3 regions of the Halovibrio sp. HP20-59 genome follow, and region 1 is predicted to be linked to each of the others. Evidence: predicted binding sites of a transcription regulator. Region 1 holds the regulator's gene; each other region holds the start of a gene.
The links. Region 1 encodes FNR, which switches genes on or off when oxygen is low (the NO sensors DNR and NnrR bind a similar motif). Its sites were predicted from a motif close to TTGATNTANATCAA; they were not measured.

Region 2: the regulator FNR is predicted to act here: its motif matches at 3,875-3,888, upstream of ubiT (ubiquinone anaerobic biosynthesis accessory factor UbiT).
Region 3: the regulator FNR is predicted to act here: its motif matches at 2,618-2,631, upstream of frdA (fumarate reductase (quinol) flavoprotein subunit).

The regions. Positions count from the first base shown of each region.
Region 1 is NZ_JAWJUW020000001.1:132,102-138,955, forward strand. Features, by position in the region: gene RZA33_RS00630 (DNA polymerase III subunit epsilon) at 1-433, shown strand, start outside; gene ttcA (tRNA 2-thiocytidine(32) synthetase TtcA) at 558-1,475, shown strand; gene fnr (fumarate/nitrate reduction transcriptional regulator Fnr) at 1,468-2,214, opposite strand; gene hemN (oxygen-independent coproporphyrinogen III oxidase) at 2,299-3,732, opposite strand; gene RZA33_RS00650 (sulfite exporter TauE/SafE family protein) at 3,812-4,504, opposite strand; gene ccoS (cbb3-type cytochrome oxidase assembly protein CcoS) at 4,501-4,746, opposite strand; gene RZA33_RS00660 (heavy metal translocating P-type ATPase) at 4,743-6,854, opposite strand, start outside.
Region 2 is NZ_JAWJUW020000006.1:46,788-53,641, forward strand. Features, by position in the region: gene RZA33_RS08770 (CbbQ/NirQ/NorQ/GpvN family protein) at 1-278, shown strand, start outside; gene RZA33_RS08775 (nitric oxide reductase activation protein NorD) at 288-2,231, shown strand; gene RZA33_RS08780 (hypothetical protein) at 2,243-2,473, shown strand; gene RZA33_RS08785 (hypothetical protein) at 2,489-2,788, opposite strand; gene RZA33_RS08790 (cytochrome c oxidase subunit 3 family protein) at 2,804-3,370, opposite strand; gene RZA33_RS08795 (c-type cytochrome) at 3,453-3,767, opposite strand; gene ubiT (ubiquinone anaerobic biosynthesis accessory factor UbiT) at 3,957-4,454, shown strand; gene hmpA (NO-inducible flavohemoprotein) at 4,512-5,684, opposite strand; gene RZA33_RS08810 (hypothetical protein) at 5,860-6,315, opposite strand; gene RZA33_RS08815 (NnrS family protein) at 6,546-6,854, shown strand, end outside.
Region 3 is NZ_JAWJUW020000003.1:65,492-72,345, forward strand. Features, by position in the region: gene RZA33_RS04495 (succinate dehydrogenase/fumarate reductase iron-sulfur subunit) at 1-716, opposite strand, end outside; gene frdA (fumarate reductase (quinol) flavoprotein subunit) at 713-2,500, opposite strand; gene RZA33_RS04505 (anion permease) at 2,767-4,236, shown strand; gene menH (2-succinyl-6-hydroxy-2,4-cyclohexadiene-1-carboxylate synthase) at 4,243-5,001, opposite strand; gene menD (2-succinyl-5-enolpyruvyl-6-hydroxy-3-cyclohexene-1-carboxylic-acid synthase) at 4,991-6,739, opposite strand; gene RZA33_RS04520 (isochorismate synthase) at 6,745-6,854, opposite strand, start outside.

The sequences.
Region 1 (6,854 bases):
TGCCTTTGAGGCGACGCTAGGCACCGTCGAGCAGCCGGACAGCGCTTTACTACGACGTCATCAGTTGCTGTACAAAGTGGGTGAAATAACCGACTCAAACAGTAATAGCTTAAGCGCACTAGTGGAATTTATCGGCAATCGACCAATTGTGGGGTGGCAATTAGCAAAGCGAATTGGGGGGCTCAATACACTCCTTCGTCGTCGCTTGAACTTCGCACTGCCTAATGCCCAGGTCGATGTGGCGAAGCTGCACCAGCGCCAGCTGCGCCGCCTGCGCCCGTTGTTGGAGGCACCCAGTAGCTTTGCCCAGGCACTGGCGTGCTGGCAAGTACCCGCCATGGGAGGTCAGAGTGTACTCGGTGAGGCAACCTCAAGCGCACTGTTGTATATGCGTTTACAGCGCCTTATGGCGGAACTGCCTAGGGATGAGTAAGAGGCGCATAGGTTAGGGAGGGGCAAGCCATCGTTGGTTCAAGCGGTGAGTGTTGTTAGAATGATGCTTTAATTTTGCTCTCTAGCGTTTCTCATCTCACCATCTCCTCGGCAGTGCCTATACCATGCAATCGCTTGATCATTTTGCCCCCGCTGATTTTGAAACGACGTTATCCGCCCCCACGGACGCTGAGCACGATCAGTCAGCGCTGGCAGCCAAACAAAAGCGCGAATTTAACAAGCTGCAAAAGCGCCTGCGTCGAGAAGTGGGCAATGCGATTATTGATTACCAAATGATCAATGAAGGTGATCGTGTGATGGTGTGTCTTTCCGGCGGCAAGGATAGCTATACCATGCTGGAGATTCTGCGCAATTTGCAGCGCAACGCGCCGGTCAACTTCTCCTTGGTGGCGGTCAATTTAGACCAAAAGCAGCCGGGTTTTCCTGAACACGTGCTACCAAAATATCTGGATAAGCAGGGCGTGGAGTACCATATTGTCGAGCGCGATACCTACTCGGTAGTGAAAGAGAAAACGCCGGAAGGCAAAACCACCTGCGCGCTCTGTTCACGGCTAAGACGCGGCTCGCTTTACGGCTTTGCCGAAGAGATTGGCGCCAACAAAATTGCCTTGGGTCATCACCGTGAAGATATTTTGGAAACGCTGTTTCTGAATATGTTTTTCGGCGGCAACTTGAAAGCGATGCCGCCAAAACTGCTATCAGATGATGGTAAGAACATCGTTATTCGGCCGCTGGCCTACTGCAAAGAGGCAGATATCGCCGAATTTTCGCGGCTAATGGAATTTCCGATCATTCCCTGCAATCTATGCGGCTCCCAGCCCAATATGCAGCGCCAAGTGGTCAAAGAGATGCTTGCTGAGTGGGATAAAAAGTTTCCTGGCCGCTTGGAAAGTATGTTTAAAGCCGTCACCAATATCGCACCTTCGCAGCTCGCAGACCGTCAACTGTATGATTTTGCAGGGTTGGAAGCCAGGCAGGCAGAACTCTTGGCTGGGCGCATCCAGGCTTTTAACGTTAGTTAGCCGTTTGTTCTTCCTCTTCGGCGAGGGTAAGCAAACGTGGCATGTCGAGGATATTGACCTCACGGCCCGAAACTGCCACCACGTTTTGTTGCTGAAAGCGGCTTAATATACGGCTGACCGTTTCCACCGCTAAGCCCAGGTAATTGCCGATATCGGCCCTGGGCATGGAAAGGCGAAAGCTATAAGGCGAGTAGCCCCGGCGCCGAAAACGATCCGAAAGGGTAATTAGAAAGCTTGCCAGCCGCTGGTCGGCGGTTTTACGCGACAGCAGACGCATCATGCGCCGGTCATCGCGCAACTCTTTACTCATGCTGCGATACAGCTGGCCGCGCAGCTCAGGCAGCTCCTCGGAGAGTAAATCCAGGCGATCGAAGGGGATCTCGCAAATGGTCGTGGTTTCCAGGGCGATTACGCTGCCGGGGTACTGCTCTTCGTCAATGCCATCTAACCCGACTAACTCACTGGGGAGATAGAAATTGGTCAGCTGCTCGCTGCCGTTACCTTCGGCAGTGATCTGTTTCAAACTGCCCGAACGTACCGCGTAAACGCTGGTAAAGGTGTCGCCTTGGCGAAACAGCGGCTCGCCTTTTTTGAGCGGCGCTCGGCGACGAATAATCGCATCGAACTGCCCCATATCTTCCAGCTCAAGGGCAAGCGGCAGGCAAAGTGAGCTCAAGCTGCAGGTTTGGCAGCGTGCTTCGTGGAGTAGTGAGCGGCGATAGCTCATAGGTTCCGACATGCGTTGCTCCTTGAGTGGGTCACGCTTATCAATTAGAAAAACCTTACTTATTATAGCCGCTTTAGCATGCCTGCCCAAAGGTGATTAAACAATCTTTGAGTAGCGCTGACCTGTTTGCCCAGGTAGGTGAGTATCAAATGCCATGGCTAGATGGCGAATCAGTAACCGCCCCATGGGCGTGGCGTTAAGTTGGTCGCCGCTGCGGGTCAGTAAACCATCCTGCTCGGCAACCTCCAGGCGTTCAAGCGCGGGTGCAAAGTAGCGCGGGGCATCAATGCCCCAGCGCTGACCAACGGCGGCCAGGTCAATGCGCATATCGCACATCAGTCGCTCAATGACGTCTCGGCGGATAAGGTCGTCATTACTCAACCTTACGCCACGTCCCGTAGCTAGCCAGCCCTGATCCATCGCCGCTTCGTAGCGGGCCAGCTCGCTAGGATTTTGGGCATAGACGTCATCAATGCGTGAAATTGCCGAAACGCCAAGCCCGACCAAGTCGCACTGAGCGTGGCTGGAATAGCCCTGGAAGTTGCGCTGTAGCGAGCCTTCGCGCTGGGCAACCGCCAAGCTATCGTCTGGGCGGGCAAAGTGATCCATGCCGATATGCACGTAGCCTGCTGCGGTGAGCATTTCGATGGTGGTGCGCAGAATCGCCAGCTTTTCTTCGCCACCCGGCAAGTCATCGACATTGATGCGCCGCTGGGGTGCAAAGCGCTCGGGCATATGGGCGTAGTTAAACACTGATAGGCGCGCCGGGTTTAGCTCAATAACTTGACGCAGTGTATCCGCGAAGCTCTTTTCGGTTTGAAACGGCAGGCCATAAATGAGGTCGAGGTTGAGCGAGCGAAAGCCCAGGCGGTGGGCCTCATCCATGAGCGTTTCAGTGAGCACCCGTGGCTGAATACGGTTAATCGCTTTCTGCACCAGCGGGTTTAAATCCTGCACACCCAGGCTAATGCGGTTAAAGCCTAGCGCTTGAAGGTGGCGGAGGGTAAACACATCCGCTTCGCGGGGATCTATTTCAATCGCGTAGTCGCGATCAGCCGCGGACGAAAGGCCAAAGCGCGCATCCAAACGGTCAATCAGGTCGCCCATCTGGTTTAAGCTGAGAAAGGTGGGTGTACCGCCGCCCCAATGCAGCTGCTCCACCGGTCGTGATGTATCCAAGTGGCGGGCGGTCAGCACCATTTCCCGGTCAAGCCGGGTTAAATAGGGCTCGGCCAGGGCGGTGTTTTTGGTAGCGATTTTATTACACGCACAGTAAAAGCAGATCTTGCGGCAGAAGGGCACATGGACATAAATCGATAGCGAGCGATGGCTGGCATTGCTGCGTTCCATCGCCTGGGTTAGGTCGCTGGGCGTAAATTGGTCGTGAAACGACAGCGCTGTCGGGTAAGAGGTATAGCGTGGGCCACTGGTATCGTAGCGGCGCAGCAAGGCTTCATCCCACTCCGGCTGCGTGGGCGCTGCCGCAGCGGAAGCGGCACGAGGTGAAGCCGCAAGGGCATGAACGGGCATGGGAAAGGCGCTCCAACGTTAGGGACTACCGCTAGCTTAATCCTAGCGACCGGTACAAACGTTGAGCCACGTCATGCTATTAGAGGGTGTGCGCCGTGAGCGCCCACAACTGCCACAGTGCAAAAGCGATAATCGTCACCGCGGCCAGGCTGCGCGTTGCGGGGTGACGAATCAAATGGCTTAGCTGGCGCGCGGCGAGGCCTGTAGCGAGTAGTGCAGGGAGAGTGCCAAGACCGAATGCGCCCATGAGCAGGGCGCCTTGCAGCGGGTCGGCAATCGCCAAACTCCAGGCCAGCATGGAGTAGACCAACCCACAGGGCAGCCAGCCCCATAGTGCACCCAGCGCGAAGGCTTGGGGGATATGCACCACCGGCATTAAGCGCCTACCCACGGGCTCGATAAAGCGCCATAGGCGGCGGCCCACCGCTTCAACCTTGAGCAGTCCCTTCCACCAGTTGGCGATATACAGCGCCATTAATATCAGCATCAGCGCGGCAAATACCTGCAGCAGCAGGCGTGCCGTAGAGGAAAGCGAAAACAGTGTGCCTAGCAGGGCCACCAGCGCGCCTGCGCTCATATAGCTGATAATACGACCTGCGTTATAGCTGAGTAGCAGGCCGCCCATACGCGCCGGATGACGCATGCTGGGCGGCACTGCAAAGGTGAGTGCGCTCATGATGCCACCGCACATGCCGATGCAATGGGCGCCGCCCATCAAGCCAAACACAAACGCCGCCATTAGTGGCGGTAGATCAAGCCCCGTTGGATTCATGGCCGAGGCTCTTGGTCGTCGGGTGTGTCGGCCGCTGATTTTTCAGAAGGTCTTGGCTGTGCCTGCTGACGCTGGCGGCGCTGCTCAGGACTCAGGTCGTTTTCATCCTCGTCGAACAAAATGCGGTGCGCCGGGCCTTCTAAGTCGTCGAACTGATCGTTTTTGACCGCCCAGAAAAACGCCCAAACAGCAAGACCGAGCAGAATCAGTGAAAGTGGAATAAGCAGATAGAGAATTGTCATGCGGTCACCGGTTGTGGGGCACTCAGCGATGGGGTTGGCGGGCTGCGCCAGCGTGACAGCCGTAGGGAATTGCCCACCACTACCAGCGAGCTAAGCGACATGCCAATAGCCGCTAGCCAAGGCGGTACCAAGCCCATCGCCGCCAGCGGCAGCGCCGAAACGTTATAGCACACCGACCAGATCATATTTTGGCGCATGATACGCCGGGTGGCGCGGGAAACCTCAATGGCTTCAAAAATCCGCATCAAGCGCGGGCTTAGCAGTACTGCGTCGGCCCGGGTGCGAGCCAGGTCGGTGGCACCGTTCATCGCAATGGCCACATCGGCTCCCGCCAACACCGGTACGTCGTTGATGCCGTCGCCAATCATCACCACGGTTTCACCCGCAGCTTGAAGCTCTTTCATCCGAGCCAGCTTGCCCTCCGGGCTGATGCCCGCATGCCAGGTGGCGATGTTGAGCTGATCGGCCAGGCTTTCTACCGCGTCAACAGTATCGCCAGAAAGCAGTTCAACGGTTAAGCCCTTAGCCTGGAGCGCCGTGATGGTGGCGGCGGCATCATCGCGCACACCATCGTGCAGGCCAAACCAGGCGCGGGGCGTGCCGTCTTCGCTAAGCAGCAGCCACTGTCCTCTGGCGGGCGCCGCGATGGGTTCGTCAGTGGCGCTATCCATTGCGCCATCTATTGCACTATCCATTGCGCCATCTATTGCAAACCTGGGCTTACCCAGCCGCCAGCGGGCGCCGTTTAACGTACCTTCAAGGCCTTGGCCGGTGTGGTTATGAATATCTTTGGCTTGCAGTGTAGCATCCCGAAATGGTCGAAAGGCGCGGGCGATCGGGTGCTCTGAGTGGGCTTCCATGGCGGCGGCAATAGCCTGGGCGCGCTCAGCGGATAATTCACCGAACGGTTTAGTCTGAGTAAGCTGCATTTCCCCGCGGGTGAGGGTGCCGGTTTTATCAAAGATCACCCGAGTGACATTGGAGAGTGACTCTATGGCGTCGGCGCGGGTAATCAACACGCCGCGCTTGCGTAACTGGCCATGGCCTGCGGTTAACGCTGCCGGCGTTGCCAACGCCAGGGCGCAGGGGCAGGTCACCACCAGCACGGAGAGCAACACCCAAAGCATTCGCGAGGGGTCGATAAACCACCAGGCGATAGTAACGCAGGCTGTTACTATCAGCAGGCGAAGCACGAATAAATGCGCCATGCGGGCTGCCATTTGGGCCAGCCGCGGGCGGCTTGCAAAGGCGCGGTCGGTAAGGTCGACTATACCCGCTACCCGGGCATTGCGCCCGGCGTGGGTCACCCGAACCACCAGCGGGTTTTCCATATTTTGGCTGCCGCCGGTAACCGTGTCACCCACCCGACGGGTGACCGGTAGGTACTCGCCGGTCAGCATTGATTCGTCCAGGCTTGATTCGCCTTCTTCAATGATACCATCGGCAGGCACACCGTGGCCGGGCTTGATCAAGACTCGGTCGCCGGGAGCTAGCTCGGTGGCAGGCAGAATGCGCTCGCTGCCGTCGCTTTCTAACCGCGTGGCCGAAATCGGGAGTACGCCACTGAGCGCATTACCGCTATGCCCGCTGCGGCGTCTGGCGCGGCCTTCCACGTAGCGGCCAAAGAGTAAAAAGAAGGTAAACATGGCCACCGAATCAAAGTAGACCTCGCCGACGTTAAACAGCACCGCGTAGCTGCTGGCCAGGTACGCGCCGCCAATTGCCAGCGATACCGGCACATCCATACCCAGCACACCCGTGCGGAAGTCGCGCAGGGCGTTACGGAAAAACGGCTGTGCCGAGAAAAACACCACCGGCGTCGCCAGCGCGAACGACAGCCAGTGAAACAGTGCGTAGAAGTCGTCGCTGATTTCACCGGGGCCGGAAACATAGATCGGGATCGAGAACATCATCACTTGCATCATGCCGACCGCGGCAATAATCAGCCGTCGCACGGTCATACGTTCCTCGTGCTGCATACGCGCCTGAGCCTGGTCGGGCTCGTAGGGCTGGGCGTCATAGCCGATCGCTGCCAGTTCGGCCAGCAGTTGTGAAAGCTTCAGCTGCTGGGGGTTCCAGCTTACTCGTAGGCGGTGGTGAGTTAAGTT
Region 2 (6,854 bases), on a different contig from region 1:
CACCACCCAAAGTCGAGCGCGATATTGTCGCGCGGGAGAGTGGTTTACCCGGTGAGCAGTGCGCCGCGCTGGTCAATCTTGCCGCCAGCCTGCGGGCCATGAAGGGGCAGGATTTAGAAGAGGGCGTTTCTACTCGTCTATTGGTTTACTGCGCTACCCTAATTGCCGCTGGGGTGCCCATACTGGAAGCTGCCCGCGCTACCTTAGTGGAGCCGCTGAGCGATGACGCAGATGTTCAGGAAGGGCTGATGGAAGCCATTCAAGCAACCTTTGGGTGAGGGCACTGCATGCTTGATTTTCTTGAAGTCGAAGAGTTTGTAGGCCGCCATTGGCACCGCTGGGCTTCCAGTGCGGCAAGCTACCCTGACCATCCCGAAGCCGCAGTGCGCCTTGAAACGCTGCGGCCCATGCTCGGCGTCTTTTTCCGCGCCGGGGGCGGCGAGGCGGGTATCGATGTTGCTGCTATTGCGGGGCGTAGTTCGTCGCATCGCTTATCCTTACGTCAAAGGCTTGGGCTTGATGAGGAGGTGCTCGATCAAGCACGCCGTGACGAAGAAAGCCTGTTGCTACCGCCACGCATCGCCCTGTTCGCCGAGGCCTCCTTGAACCGGGATCTCTACCTTTGGCTGGTAGCGTACCTGGCGGTGACCCGGCATGTGCACGTCGTCGAAGATCCGCTGCAGCAAGACCTTCTCCAGCTGCGTGAGGTAAACCGGGCGACTCGGGCAGTGTTGGCCCACTTCCCTGGGCTCGCTCAGCGCCACGCCAGGTTATGTCAGGCATTGCTGGTCATTCGCCCCCATCGCAAGCGCTTGCCGCCGATGGAAGCAGCGCTTGAATCCGTTCTCTGTGCCCAGTTGGGAGAAACGCCGCCCGAGGCAGGCTGGGCCGAAGTGATGCATATCGCCATCCTCGATGACTCCCTTCCTTTGGACAACTTCCATGCGCCGCGTGGATACCGGCCGCCACTTCCGGTGCCGCTATGGGGGCAAGCCGTAGCCCTGGGGACTAATAAACAAGCACGAACCGAGCAGGAAGATGATGAGGCACCGGTCGCGGGCAAGGATTCGCCGGAAGATTACCACGGTAAGCGTAAGGCTGACCGGCGCGAGCAGGATCAGGCCGACCGCGATGACTCTTTAATGCTCAATGCATCCGAAAAGATGCTTTCCTGGGCCGAAATGGTCAATCTCAATCGTCATGTAGAGGATGAAGACGATGATGAGGCCAAACAGGCGGCCGATCAGATTGATGAAATTGTGCTCAGTGCTAACCGTAAGAAGGCGGCTTCCAAGCTAAAACTTGATCTTGATCTGGCACCCGATGAGGTGAGTGGGGGAAGGCTGCGTGGGCGCCATACCTATCCAGAATGGAACCATCGTAAGCAAATCTATATGCCTGACCACTGTGTGGTACTCAGCGATGTCCAGAGCGAGGAGGGGGAGAACTGGCAGCCGGACGAAACGACAAAACGGCGCATTCGCCGAGTCCGGCGCGAGTTTGAAGCACTTAGGCCGCGTCGTGAGACGCTACGTGGACAGCTGGATGGCAGCGAGCTGGATATGGACGCCGTGATTCGCTCCCGCTGTGATCTAGCGGCTACCGGGGAAGCCAGCGATCGTCTTTACCAAGCTAGCCGCACCCAGGCAAGGGATTTGGCGGTTTCAATCCTGGTCGATGTATCACTTTCCACTGAGGCTTGGCTGGAAGACCGGCGGGTGCTGGATGTGGCCAAAGAGGCGCTGCTGGTATTGGGCCACGGCCTTGCGGGTTGCGGCGATGACTATGCCATTCACAGCTTTACCTCGCACCGTCGTCACCGTGTTTGGGTCAATACGCTGAAAAGTTTCGATGAGCCAATGGGCGAGCGGGTGTCACGGCGGATCGCAGCGCTCAAACCAGGCCACTACACGCGTATGGGGCCCGCTATTCGGCACCTTTCCCAAGCACTTGCCAAACGGCCCAATCGGCACCGGTTGCTATTGCTATTGACCGACGGCAAACCTAATGACACCGACTATTATGAAGGGCGTTATGGTATCGAGGATACACGCAAAGCGGTACTTGAAGCGCGACGAGAAGAAGTGCGCGTGTTCGGGGTAACGATTGACCGGGAGGCGGGGCGCTATATTCCTCACCTGTTCGGGCGGGGTGGTTATGCCATTGTCCAGCGTCCGGAGCATCTCTCCTTGGCGCTGCCAAGTATCTACCGCCAGATTATTGCTTCCTAAGGAGGTTATCTATGTTGCGCTTGCGCCTCGTAGTGGCGATTAGTCTGTGGTCTTTAGTCGCTTTAGGAATAGTCGTGCCGCTGGTGTGGCTTATCAATAACCGTGATTGGGGAGTGGCGCTGATGCTGTTAGTCCCCTTTATCGTTTACGGCCTGATGCGTCTGGGCCGGCTGCTTGAGGCCTGGGCCAATACAGCGCATCGGTCTTCGGGGGCTTCGGGCTCTGATTCCACGCTGCGCTGAAAACTACTCGGGCTATCATGTTATGTGAAAGCGGCCGACCAGATAGCCTGCGGCGATCAGCGTTAGCGTTAACAGCGTCAGGGTAATGAAAATTCCCTTCCAGACTAAGGTAGCGGCGCGCAAGTTTAAATAGACCATTAGCACACGGTGGGCTTTGAAACCGGTCGCCATCAGTACCAGGGCGGCTGACCATAGGGGAAGCGCCTGCCAGTCGGTGGTCTGATCCAGCCGAGCTGACACCATGGAAACCACGGTCAGTGCCATTAATAAGGCCCAAGTGATCAGTAAGCGTCGTGTACCGGGCAGTGCCGTCATTGTTTCCTCACAAAATTACCTCAGCAGGTAAATCAGTGGATAAAGCAGGATCCATATCAAGTCCACCATATGCCAGAAGGCCGCCGCCGTTTCTACATTTTCGGTGGAGGTACGCCAGCTCACTAAGCCCAGCAAGATCAATCCGAACACGACGTGAGCAAAATGAAAGGCGGTTAAACCGTAGTAAAAGCCAAAAAAGGCGTTGGTTTCCGGCGTTAGCCCGGCAGCAAACTTGTCGGCGTACTCAATGCTCTTAATGGCGCAAAATACCAAGCCTAGCAGCATGGCGGCACCTAGCCACTGTCGGCTGCGCCGAAGTCGCTCGGCGCTTATCGCCTCCACGGCAAAGGCAACGCAGAGTCCGCTGGTTAACAGCACCAGTGTGTTGATGCCACCCAGCACCGGATCGAGTTGCTGTTGTGAAGCATTGAAAAGGGCGGGGTCAAGGGCACGTTGAGCCGCGTAAAGCGCAAAGAACGCGGTGAAAACCAGCATTTCGCTGAGAATCAACACCCACATCAAGGGATTGCCGGGTAACGCCGATAATGGCCCCCATCCGGGATTGGGCAAGTCGCGACGCATTAACCCTCCACACTGTGAGCGTTATGCCGGGGTAATAGCATCCCCGGCATATCGACATACACTTTCTGTACGGCGCCTGGTTTTATTCGACGGCTTGAACCATAAAATCAACGGCCGCTTTCACTTCTTCGTCGCTAAGATTCATGCTTCCGCCTTTCGGGGGCATCGCGTTGAACCCATTGAGCGAGTGCTCATAAAGCGTCTCGATGCCTTTTTCGATACGGGGTTCCCACGCTTCGGCATTGCCCTTGATAGGTGCACCAGCAGCCCCTGTCATGTGACAGGCCATACAGGCCTGGTTATAAACCGCCTCGCCATCGGCTTCCGCCTGAGCAGCGGCTGCAAATGCCAAGGCAGTGCCCGCAAGGATAAGGACAGCAGACAATGATTTCATCATGGTTCTCCTCACATACTAACGGTCGAAGGCGCTGGTTAATTGCCAGCATCATTATACTAAAGAATATTTTATATGCATCTTAATGCCGACGCAATATTTAGTCTTCCTTGATGCATGTCAGCACTATTCGCCATAGCAACGCTTAGCATCAGTCGCCTGGATGATGTCTCTTACCACGGAGTATGTGTTATGTCGTTGCTGCCCTCGTCTTTTTCCTTGCCCGCTTTTTCAATTTCTCCACCTGTTACCGCTCATCAGGTGATTCGTACGCTTGATCCACGGGTTCCTTTTGCCATCAAGCGACGTCTCGTGGAGCCCCTGCTCAACCGTACCTTTGCGGTGCCGCTCGCAGAGGGTGAGTTCGACGCGGTGGAAGGTCGGCGCATTAGTCTCGCCATCGCCGATTTAGGTGTGACGCTAAGCCTGACGCTTGAATCGCAGCGCTTGATATTATGTCGCGAGAAAGGCGAGGCAACCATTCGTGGTGGTTGGCGTGAATTTTTGTGCCTTGCCACGCGCCGTGAGGATCCCGACAGCCTGTTTTTCCAGCGTCGCTTAATCATTGAAGGGGATACAGAGCTGGGGTTGACGCTCAAGAATCTGCTTGACGGTTGCGAGGAAGGCCTTGCACAAGGGCATTTGGGTGAACTGTTGTTGGGGCTGGAGCGTTTAGTACGTAAAGAATGATCCAGGCTTCTGAACTGTTCACAAGCGGCCCCGGGGATATCCCGAGGCCGCCCATTATTAAGCTGCGTCGAGGGGGCGTGAGGGACCAAAGTGCTCAAAGTGTCGGCGATCTTCGTCGACACCCAGTTCAGACAAAGCGCTATTAATCGCCGTCATAAACCCTTGGGGGCCGACGAAGTAGCAGCGCGACTTAAGGTCAGGCAAGTAGTGAGCTAATAAGCCGCGGTCGATACGACCAATATGTTCGGCTTCGTTGCCGCGCTCATGAATACGGATAGCCTTAAGACGTTGAGGATACTCGCTCTTCAGTGCTTCTAGTTCGCCTTTAAAGGCCTGGTGTTTGGCATCCAGGGCTGCGTGTAGATAGATGACTTGCCGCCCAAGGGACAAGGCGTGGCGTGCCATGGGAAGCAGGGGCGTTTGCCCAACGCCGCCGCTGGCAAGCAGCAGAGGTTCGTCACCCTCAATTAACGTTAGGTCACCTGCCGGCGGTAACAATTCCACGGTGTCGCCTGGTTTTAGCACATCATGGAAATGGCGGCTGACTTGCCCCTGTTCTTCGCGTTTGATCGAGATTCGATAGCTTCGGCCATTGGGTGTGTCTGAGAGGCTGTAATGCCGATAAACCGGTTCGCCATTAATGGTTAGACGCACACCGATATACTGACCTGGCTCATGGTCAGCCACACGACCTCCATCCTCGGGCTCAAGGATAAAAGAGCGAATTAAAGCACTTTCCTGCTGGGTACTGGCAATCTTGAAACGGCGTGTGCCGCGCCATCCCCCCGGGCGCTGCTCAAACTCACGATAGCGCTGGTCTTCGAGGTCGATTAACAGGGCGGCAAGCTCGTTATATAGAGCGCCCCAGGCATCGGCGATTTCCGGGGTGACGGCCTCACCCAGCACTTCGCCAATCGCCGCCAGCAAGCATTCACCGACAATAGGGTACTGCTCGGGAAGAATGCCTAACGAGACGTGTTTACTGACCACAACATCCAGCGTGGCGCGCGCTTGAGCAGGATTGTTGCGTAGTTGGACATAGGCCAACACGGCGTTGGCCAGGGCACGGGGCTGACCACCGCTTTGCTGGTGAACCTCATTAAAGAGCGGCTTGACCTCTGGGTAACGGGTAAACATCAGCGGATAGAATCGCTGGGTAATCGCATTCAGGTGTTCGGCCACGACGGGAGCTGTCGCGTTGATCAGTTTTTCCTGCTCATGTGTTAGCACGAATAATACCTCAGGCGTTAAGATTCATTGCACATGCATCTTAACGCCTGAAGATTATAAATGCCAACCACGAAGCAGGTTTCGGTATAGAAATGGATTTATGGCTGCTGCATAAACGCGAGTAGGCATCAATGAGTCATATGCTTTTCTCCAGGATTGGCTAAGCAAACGGCAGTTATTCAAATGTGGCGCAAACGGGCGCCTGTTCTTCAGGGACGAGCTGTGTCACTTCAGTGATATTGTCGCTGATATTAGTGAAGGCAATACGCCATTGGTGGTCAATATCGATAGGGTCGCAACTTCCTACGCTGCCTTCACCGAAATTGGAATCGATCCAGTAGTGCAGATCGTAGAGTTTGCCTTCTTCGAATATCTCAGAGAATTGAAAGGTGAAAGCGGGTTCGCCGGTACCTGAAATAGTGTCCGACTGCTTGGCCACTACTTCGTTGGCATGAATGTCGACGATAGCCGCGTGAACGCTGTTGCCTTGATGTGGAATCAAGAAGGTGCCGTCACCTTCAAAAGTGAGGTCATAGTTTTCGTTTGCCGCCGCTTGAGTGGCAGCGAAGCATAAAGGCAGAAGCAGACAAACGACGGTTGTGGAGCAGTTCTTAAAGGGCAGAATAGGCATAGTTTACCTCACCAATCAGAATTAAATTAAGGCATGTAAACGCACATACTTTTTTCAGCATCGGGCTCGATTTCCAGCCTGAAGCCGGTGGCTGGGTTGCAAAGACACCTGTCATTATTCAGAGTCTAGCTTACTTAAAGCGTAAAGATGCATTATTGATGCTTGTCATGGTTTTTGTTGTTGGCCTGACGCACAATGCATATCCAAGTAAATCAGTGGGGTATTAAGCTATGTCGACGATCACCTCCTCCCAACCGGCCTCTAAGCTCAAGCAACTACCGTTGTTGCGTCTGGCTTTTCGGCCTTTTTTCCTGTTGGCCGCGCTGTTCAGTATCGCCTCTCTCCTGGTTTGGTTAGCCTTTTGGCATGGCAATATTCTGCTGCGCCCGTATGGTGGTTTGGTGTTCTGGCATCAGCATGAAATGCTGTTTGGCTTTGCCGCGGCGGTGGTGGGGGGGTTTTTGCTTACCGCTGTGCGTAACTGGACCGGGTTGCCGAGTTTAAATGGCGGGCCTTTACTGGGCCTGGTGGTATTATGG
Region 3 (6,854 bases), on a different contig from region 1:
GCTTCGACCTTGCCCTGATTCACCGCCGCGGCGGGGTCAACGTGTTTGGGGCATACCTTGGAGCAGAAGCCCACAAAGGTGCAGCTCCAAACGCCTTCGTGGCGGTTAAGCTCGGCCATACGCTCTTTTTTGCCATTGTCGCGGCTATCCAGGTTGTAACGGTGGGCCAGCGTTAGCGCCGCCGGACCAAGGAACTCAGGATTAAGCCCAAACTGCGGGCAGGCAGAGTAGCAGAGACCACAATTAATGCAGTTGGCAAACTGCTTGTAGCGGGCAAGTTGCTCTGGCGACTGCTTATAGGTTTCCGGCGCCTGGGGGTCATACGGTTTTACCGGATTGTCGTCAATCAAGTAGGGCTTAACCGCAGCTAGGTGCTCAAGGAATATCTCCATATCCACCACCAGATCCCGCTGCACCGGGAAGTGGGATAGCGGCTCGATGCGGATTTCTCCTTCATAGTCGCGCAGAAAGGTTTTGCAGCCCAACTTGGGAATACCGTTAACCATCACGCCACAAGAGCCGCAAATCGCCATTCGGCACGACCAGCGGTAGCTCAGCGTGCTATCGAGCTGCTCTTTAATGTGGTTGAGGGCATCTAGCAACGAGGTGCTGTCATCGACCGGCAGTTCGTACTGCTGCCAGTAGGACTCAGCCGAATTGTCTGGCAAATAGCGTTTAACGCTGATTTGTTTGGTGCTGATCTGCTGGGTATTCATGCCTTTTCCCCTTTGCCCGCATCGCCATAGGCCCGCTCAGCCGGGGCGGAAAATCGCACATCGACATCCTGCCAGTATAGTTCGGCATGGGCATCGCCCTGGTAAAACACTTGGCTGTGCTTGAGGTAGTTAACGTCGTCGCGTTTCTGCATGCCTTCATCCAGGCGCTGATGAGCACCGCGAGATTCACGCCGCTCCAGTGCACTCAGGCAAGAAGCCTCGGCGATATCCAGGCCACACTCCAGCTCCAGACACTCCAGTAGCTCGGTATTGAATATCTTGCTGGTATCGTTAACACGAATCTCTTTGAAGCGAGTACGCAGCTGGCGCATGGTATCCAGCGAATGCCGCATACCCTCTTCGGTACGATAAATGCCGCAGCCGCTCTCCATGGCCTGCACCATGGCGTGTTTTAGATCGACCCAATTCTCTGCACTGCCGGTGCCATCGCATAGCCGCAGTAGCTTAGCTTGCTGACGGTCACCCTGGGCTTCCAGCAGCCGCTCATCGGCCCACTCGGTTTGTGCTGCGCGCTTGCTTGCTTGCTCACCGGCTAAGCGGCCAAATACCAGTAGCTCGGTTAGCGAATTGGAGCCTAGCCGGTTTGCACCGTGCAAACCGACAGAAGCGCACTCCCCGGCAGCGTAGAGCCCCACGATAGAGGTTTCGCACTGAGGGTCGGTTTCAATCCCGCCCATGGTGTAGTGAACCGCCGGGCGAATGGGGATCGGCTCTTTAACGGGATCGATATTGATATAGGCTTTAGCCAGTTCGCAGATAAACGGCAGGCGCTCCAGAATGGTCTTTTCCCCCAGGTGGCGCAGGTCGAGATAAACCACGTCGCTGTCGCCAAACTTGCCGGTGCGCCCCGCCTGCTGTTCCTGCCAGAAGGCCTGAGAGAGTTTGTCCCGAGGCCCTAACTCCATGTATTTGTTTTCCGGCTTGCCCAACGGGGTTTCCGGGCCAAGGCCGTAATCTTGCAGGTAACGGTAGCCTTCTTTATTGAGCAAAATGCCGCCTTCGCCCCGGCACGCTTCGGTGATCAAAATACCGGAGCCAGGCAGGCCGGTAGGGTGGTACTGGACAAACTCCATATCCCGCAGCGCCGCGCCGTGACGATAGGCCATCGCCATGCCGTCGCCGGTGACAATGCCCGCGTTAGTATTGAAGCGGAACAAGCGCCCTGCACCGCCGGTAGCGAGAATCACCGCTTTAGCGCGCAGCAGGGTCAGTTCACCGGTGGCAATCTGCAGGGCGATCACGCCAATCACCACGCCTTCGTGAACGGCCAGATCGAGCACAAAGAACTCATCGAAACGCTCGATCTCAGGGTATTTCAGCGAAGTCTGAAACAGGGTGTGGAGCATATGGAAGCCGGTTTTGTCGGCCGCGAACCAGGTGCGGGCGGTTTTCATACCCCCAAAGCGGCGCACCTGTACCTGGCCGTCGTCTTTCCGGCTCCAGGGGCAGCCCCAGCGCTCCATCTGTACCAGCTCTTGATAAGCGTGATGGACAAAGTAATCCACCACGCCCTGTTCAACCAGCCAATCACCGCCCGAGACCGTGTCATCAAAGTGGGCCTGATGGGAATCTTCGGCGCTGGTAACCGCGGCCGCCCCGCCTTCGGCGGCCACGGTATGGGAGCGCATTGGGTACACCTTGGACAGCAGCGCTATGCGCTGGGGAGTGGCCTGTTCCTTGGCCTGCTCTGCGGCCCCAATGGCAGCGCGCAAACCGGCTCCACCCCCTCCAACAATGACGATATCGAAATCTCGCTGCTGCATAACAACCCCTTCCATTAGCCAAGTCAAAGGTAGTACTGGCGACACTCTTCGCTGCCGTCTTCTTTATTCGAACTTACCATGCCCTTGGCAGGCCCCGCTCATTAGTCGAAAGGACTATTGACGTGTATCAAGTAAGCGGAGAATTAAGTTATCTCTGCTTTCACCTCAATACCGCAGCACTTACTCTTCAAGCCACTCACTGCAAGGCGGATAGCTATCCGCCAGGCAACAAAACTAGAAAAGATAACGTTGAAGAGAGGTGCCGCATGACGACTAATGCTCAACCCTCACCGCGATGGAAACTGTTAGCGCCGCTAGCAGTCGCTATTATCATCGCGCTGATACCCACCCCCCCAGGGCTTGCGCCTCATGCTTGGTATTTTTTAGCCATCTTTCTGGGCTGCGTCGTGGGTTTGATTCTTGAACCGCTACCGGGGGCGGTGGTGGGGCTGGTCGGGGTTACGTTGATAGCACTGCTTTCAAGATGGGTGCTTTTCTCCCCCGAACAATTGGCCGTTGACGGCTTCAGCCCCGCCGGCCAAGCCTTTTCCTGGGCGGTGTCAGGCTTTACCAACTCCACCGTCTGGCTAATTTTCGGCGCCTTTATGTTTGCCTTGGGGTATGAAAAAACCGGACTGGGCAGGCGGATATCGCTCTGGCTGGTCAAGGCGATGGGGAAGCGCACGTTAACCCTTGGCTACGCAGTGATGATTGCCGATGGCATTCTGGCGCCGTTTACGCCCTCGAATACCGCACGTAGCGCAGGCACGATCTACCCGGTGATTCGTAACCTGCCACCGCTCTACGATTCGCACCCCAATGACCCCAGCATGAAGCGCATGGGTAGCTTTTTGATGTGGACGGCACTGGCTTCTACCTGTGTGACCAGTTCGCTATTTTTAACCGCTCTGGCCCCCAACTTATTGGCGATCGCGCTAACCGAAAGCACCACCGGCATCCAAATCAACTGGGGGCAGTGGTTTATGGCCGTCGTGCCTGTGGGCATCTTGCTGCTGCTACTCGTACCGTTGCTGAGCTATTGGCTATGCGCCCCAGAAGTGAAGGCAGGCGATGAAATTTCCGACTGGGCTGGAAAGGAGTTAACCAAGCTGGGCGCACTGACTCGCCATGAAATAATGCTGGTCATTATGGTGGTCACCGCCCTAATGCTGTGGATTTTTGCGGGCGGCATTATCTCTGGATCGCTGGTGGGCTTAGTGGTGATCTGCGGTATGTTGTTAACGGGCATCATTAAGTGGGACGATATTCTCAATAATCGAGCGGCTTGGAATACCTTTGTATGGTTTGCCACCCTGGTGGCACTGGCAGGCGGGCTAAGCCAAGTGGGATTTGTTAGCTGGTTTGGCAATGTGGTTGGCGGGCAGATAAGCCACTTCGACCCGGTGATGGCCATGGTGGCGTTGGTGGTCATTTTCTATCTACTGCACTACTTCTTTGCCAGCGTGACGGCCCACGTTACCGCCTTGTTGCCGGTGATTCTCGCGGCAGCTACAGGGATTGCTGGGTTGGATATGCAGATGTTTATTCTGCTGCTACTTCCCACACTCGGCTTTATGGGCATTCTCACGCCCTATGGCACTGGGCCAAGCCCGGTTTACTACGGCAGCGGCTACCTGCCCAGCGCCCTCTTTTGGCGGCTTGGGGCAATCTTCGGGTTGCTATATTTAGTGGTCTGGCTGGTAATCGGCCTGCCCTGGTTAATGCTGATCAGCTGATAAGCATTAGCCTAGCGTGCGATACCAGGCATTGAGCTGCTGAGCGATCATCTCCGGTTGCTCAGCATGAAGATTGTGGCCCCCTTCCAGCGTGATATGGCGCAGGCGGGGGGCCATCGTTTTTAAACGAGTCGCCAGAGTATGGAACTTGGCATCCCGCCGACCTGAAAAATAGCTCACCGGAAGCGGGGTACTTTCCAACCACTGCCAAAGCGACGGCTGATGACCCAAGGAAGTTGATCGCAACATACTGGCGATGGCTGGCCCGTGGTTCGATAGCCGACGTTGGATCTGCCGAGCGCGCTGGGCGGCGGTTAAGTCGGCGAACACCGGCTGCTGGTACCAGTCGGCAAGTACGTTTTCCAATGGTTCCTGCTCGAAGCGTGTTGCCCAGCGTTTATCGTGAGCAATACGGGCAGAGCGCTCACTGGCAGGCAGCCCAGGGTGGGCACTTTCCAGCCAGAGCGCCTCCAGCCGCGGCGGTTGACGGCTGGCATGGTAAAGCGCCAACCGCCCACCCAGGGAGTAGCCGAGCAGGCAGTAGCGGCTAACGCCACGAGTCATCAATGTGTCGCTAAGCCAGTGATGAAACGCCTCGAAAGAGGCTACCTGTACTTGGTGATTCTCACCGTGCCCTGGCAAGTCCAGCGCCAGGCAATCGACACCTTCCAAGCCAGCACTCACTTCCGCCCAGTCGTGGCGGTCGCCCAGCAGGCCATGCAGCATGACCAGGGTTGGTTTGGATGCCTTAAATTCATCGCTCACCCTGCTCCTCCCGAAGCGTGGCGCCTAACGCTGTCAGATCATCAGCGACCTGTTGGTGGGGCACGTTAATCTCGATCAACGTAACGCCTGCCTTCAGAGAGTGAGTGTAGGCCGTCACAAAGCTATCCAGCGAATCAGGCGCGAAGTAGCCAAGCCCAAACATCTTCGCTGCATACTCAAAGCTCAAGCCGTGCGGCTGGCGGTAGTAACTCTCAAGCAGATCGCCCTCTTTGGGCACCGGCAGCATATGGAAAATGCTGCCACCGTCGTTATTAAGAATCACCACCACCAGCGGCTGAACCGCCTGCTTTAACAGCGCCAAACTGTTGAGGTCATGCAGTGCGCTGGTATCCCCTAGCACGATGGTGGCTGGCTCTGGGTAGGTGCAACTGAGGCCATAAGCCGTCGCAATCAGACCATCGATACCGGAAGCCCCGCGATTGGCCAATACCCGCAGCGGCGTTTTACGATGCGTACCCAGCATATTCATTAGCCGCGCGGGCAGGCTATTGCCTATAAACAGCTGCCCTTGCGCCAACTGCGCTAAAAGGTGACAAACTCCCACTTCTGAAAATGTCCTACAGCGCTCTTCCACAAGCTGACTAGTGCGGTGTTGGAAGCCAGCCAGCTGATGCCAGGGAGGCTGCTCAGCTATCGTTGGCAAAGCGGCTATAAAGTCGGCGGGCGAACATATCAAGCGGCGCTTAACGCAGTAGTCGGGATCAAGCCGCTGGGGCAGCGGATCGACCAACCAGACATCCTGCCACGGCTGTTGAGCCATAAACTGCGTCAGCCGTTTGGAAATTAACCGGCCACCAAACTGCAGCAGCACCTCGGCTTTGGCGAGTTCAGCGTTGAAACGCTCATCATGCAGCGCCAGATCAAAGTGAATCAGATTGTGAGGGTCAAAATGAATTTGGCTCTGTATGTCGGCCAGTAGCGGCCAACCCAACTGCTTGGATAGCTCAACAATCTGCTGCGCCTGCTGGGAGTCATCAACACTGCCTACCACCATCAGGCCACGCTGCTGGGCAAACGTTTCCCACTCGTTGTTGAGCGCTGGAACCGCCGTACTGGATGACCAATCACTCCACGGTTTTGACGTCGTTAGCCAGCTCCCCAGTGGGGCGAGATAGTCACTGGCATCCACCAGGCAACTGCCGGGGTAAAGCGGTTCGCGATAACGGCAGTTAATGTGGATGGGCCCAGGCGTGCGGCGCTGTTGATCAATGGCTTGATCAAGCGTGCTGAGTAGAAATGCTGCTTTTATCTCAGCATCCGGCGGCGGCAGGTCGTGGTGAACAATGGTATGGCGGGAGAACATATCCCGCTGGTCAATCGCCTGGTTGCTGCCGTTATACAGCAGCTCAATGGGGCGGTCGGCGGAGAGCACAATGAGCGGCACGCCGAGCAATTTGGCTTCCACCACCGCCGGATAAAGGTTGGCTACAGCGGTGCCCGAGGTAGTGATAATGACGACCGGGCGCTGACTGCCCCGGGCAATGCCCAGCGCCATAAACCCCAGCCCACGCTCGTCAAAGTGGCAGTGGCAACGCAGCCCGGCGTGTTCGCTGGCGACCATGGTCAAAGGCGATGAGCGTGAGCCTGGCGCCAGCACTATGTCGCGCACGCCTAAGCGGTAGAGTTCTTCCAGCATTAGCGCCGCCCACACATGATTGAAGGTAGCATGCTCTTGCACAAAACTGTCCTTAGCAAGACCGTCCGACGCGAATGTCATTTCCGTTATCCCATCCCTAGTAGCGACATAATGTCAGCAATTTTAGTATCCAGTTCGCGCCACTCCTCGTCTGGCTGGGAGCCTGTCACAATGCCTGCTCCGGCATACAGGCGAA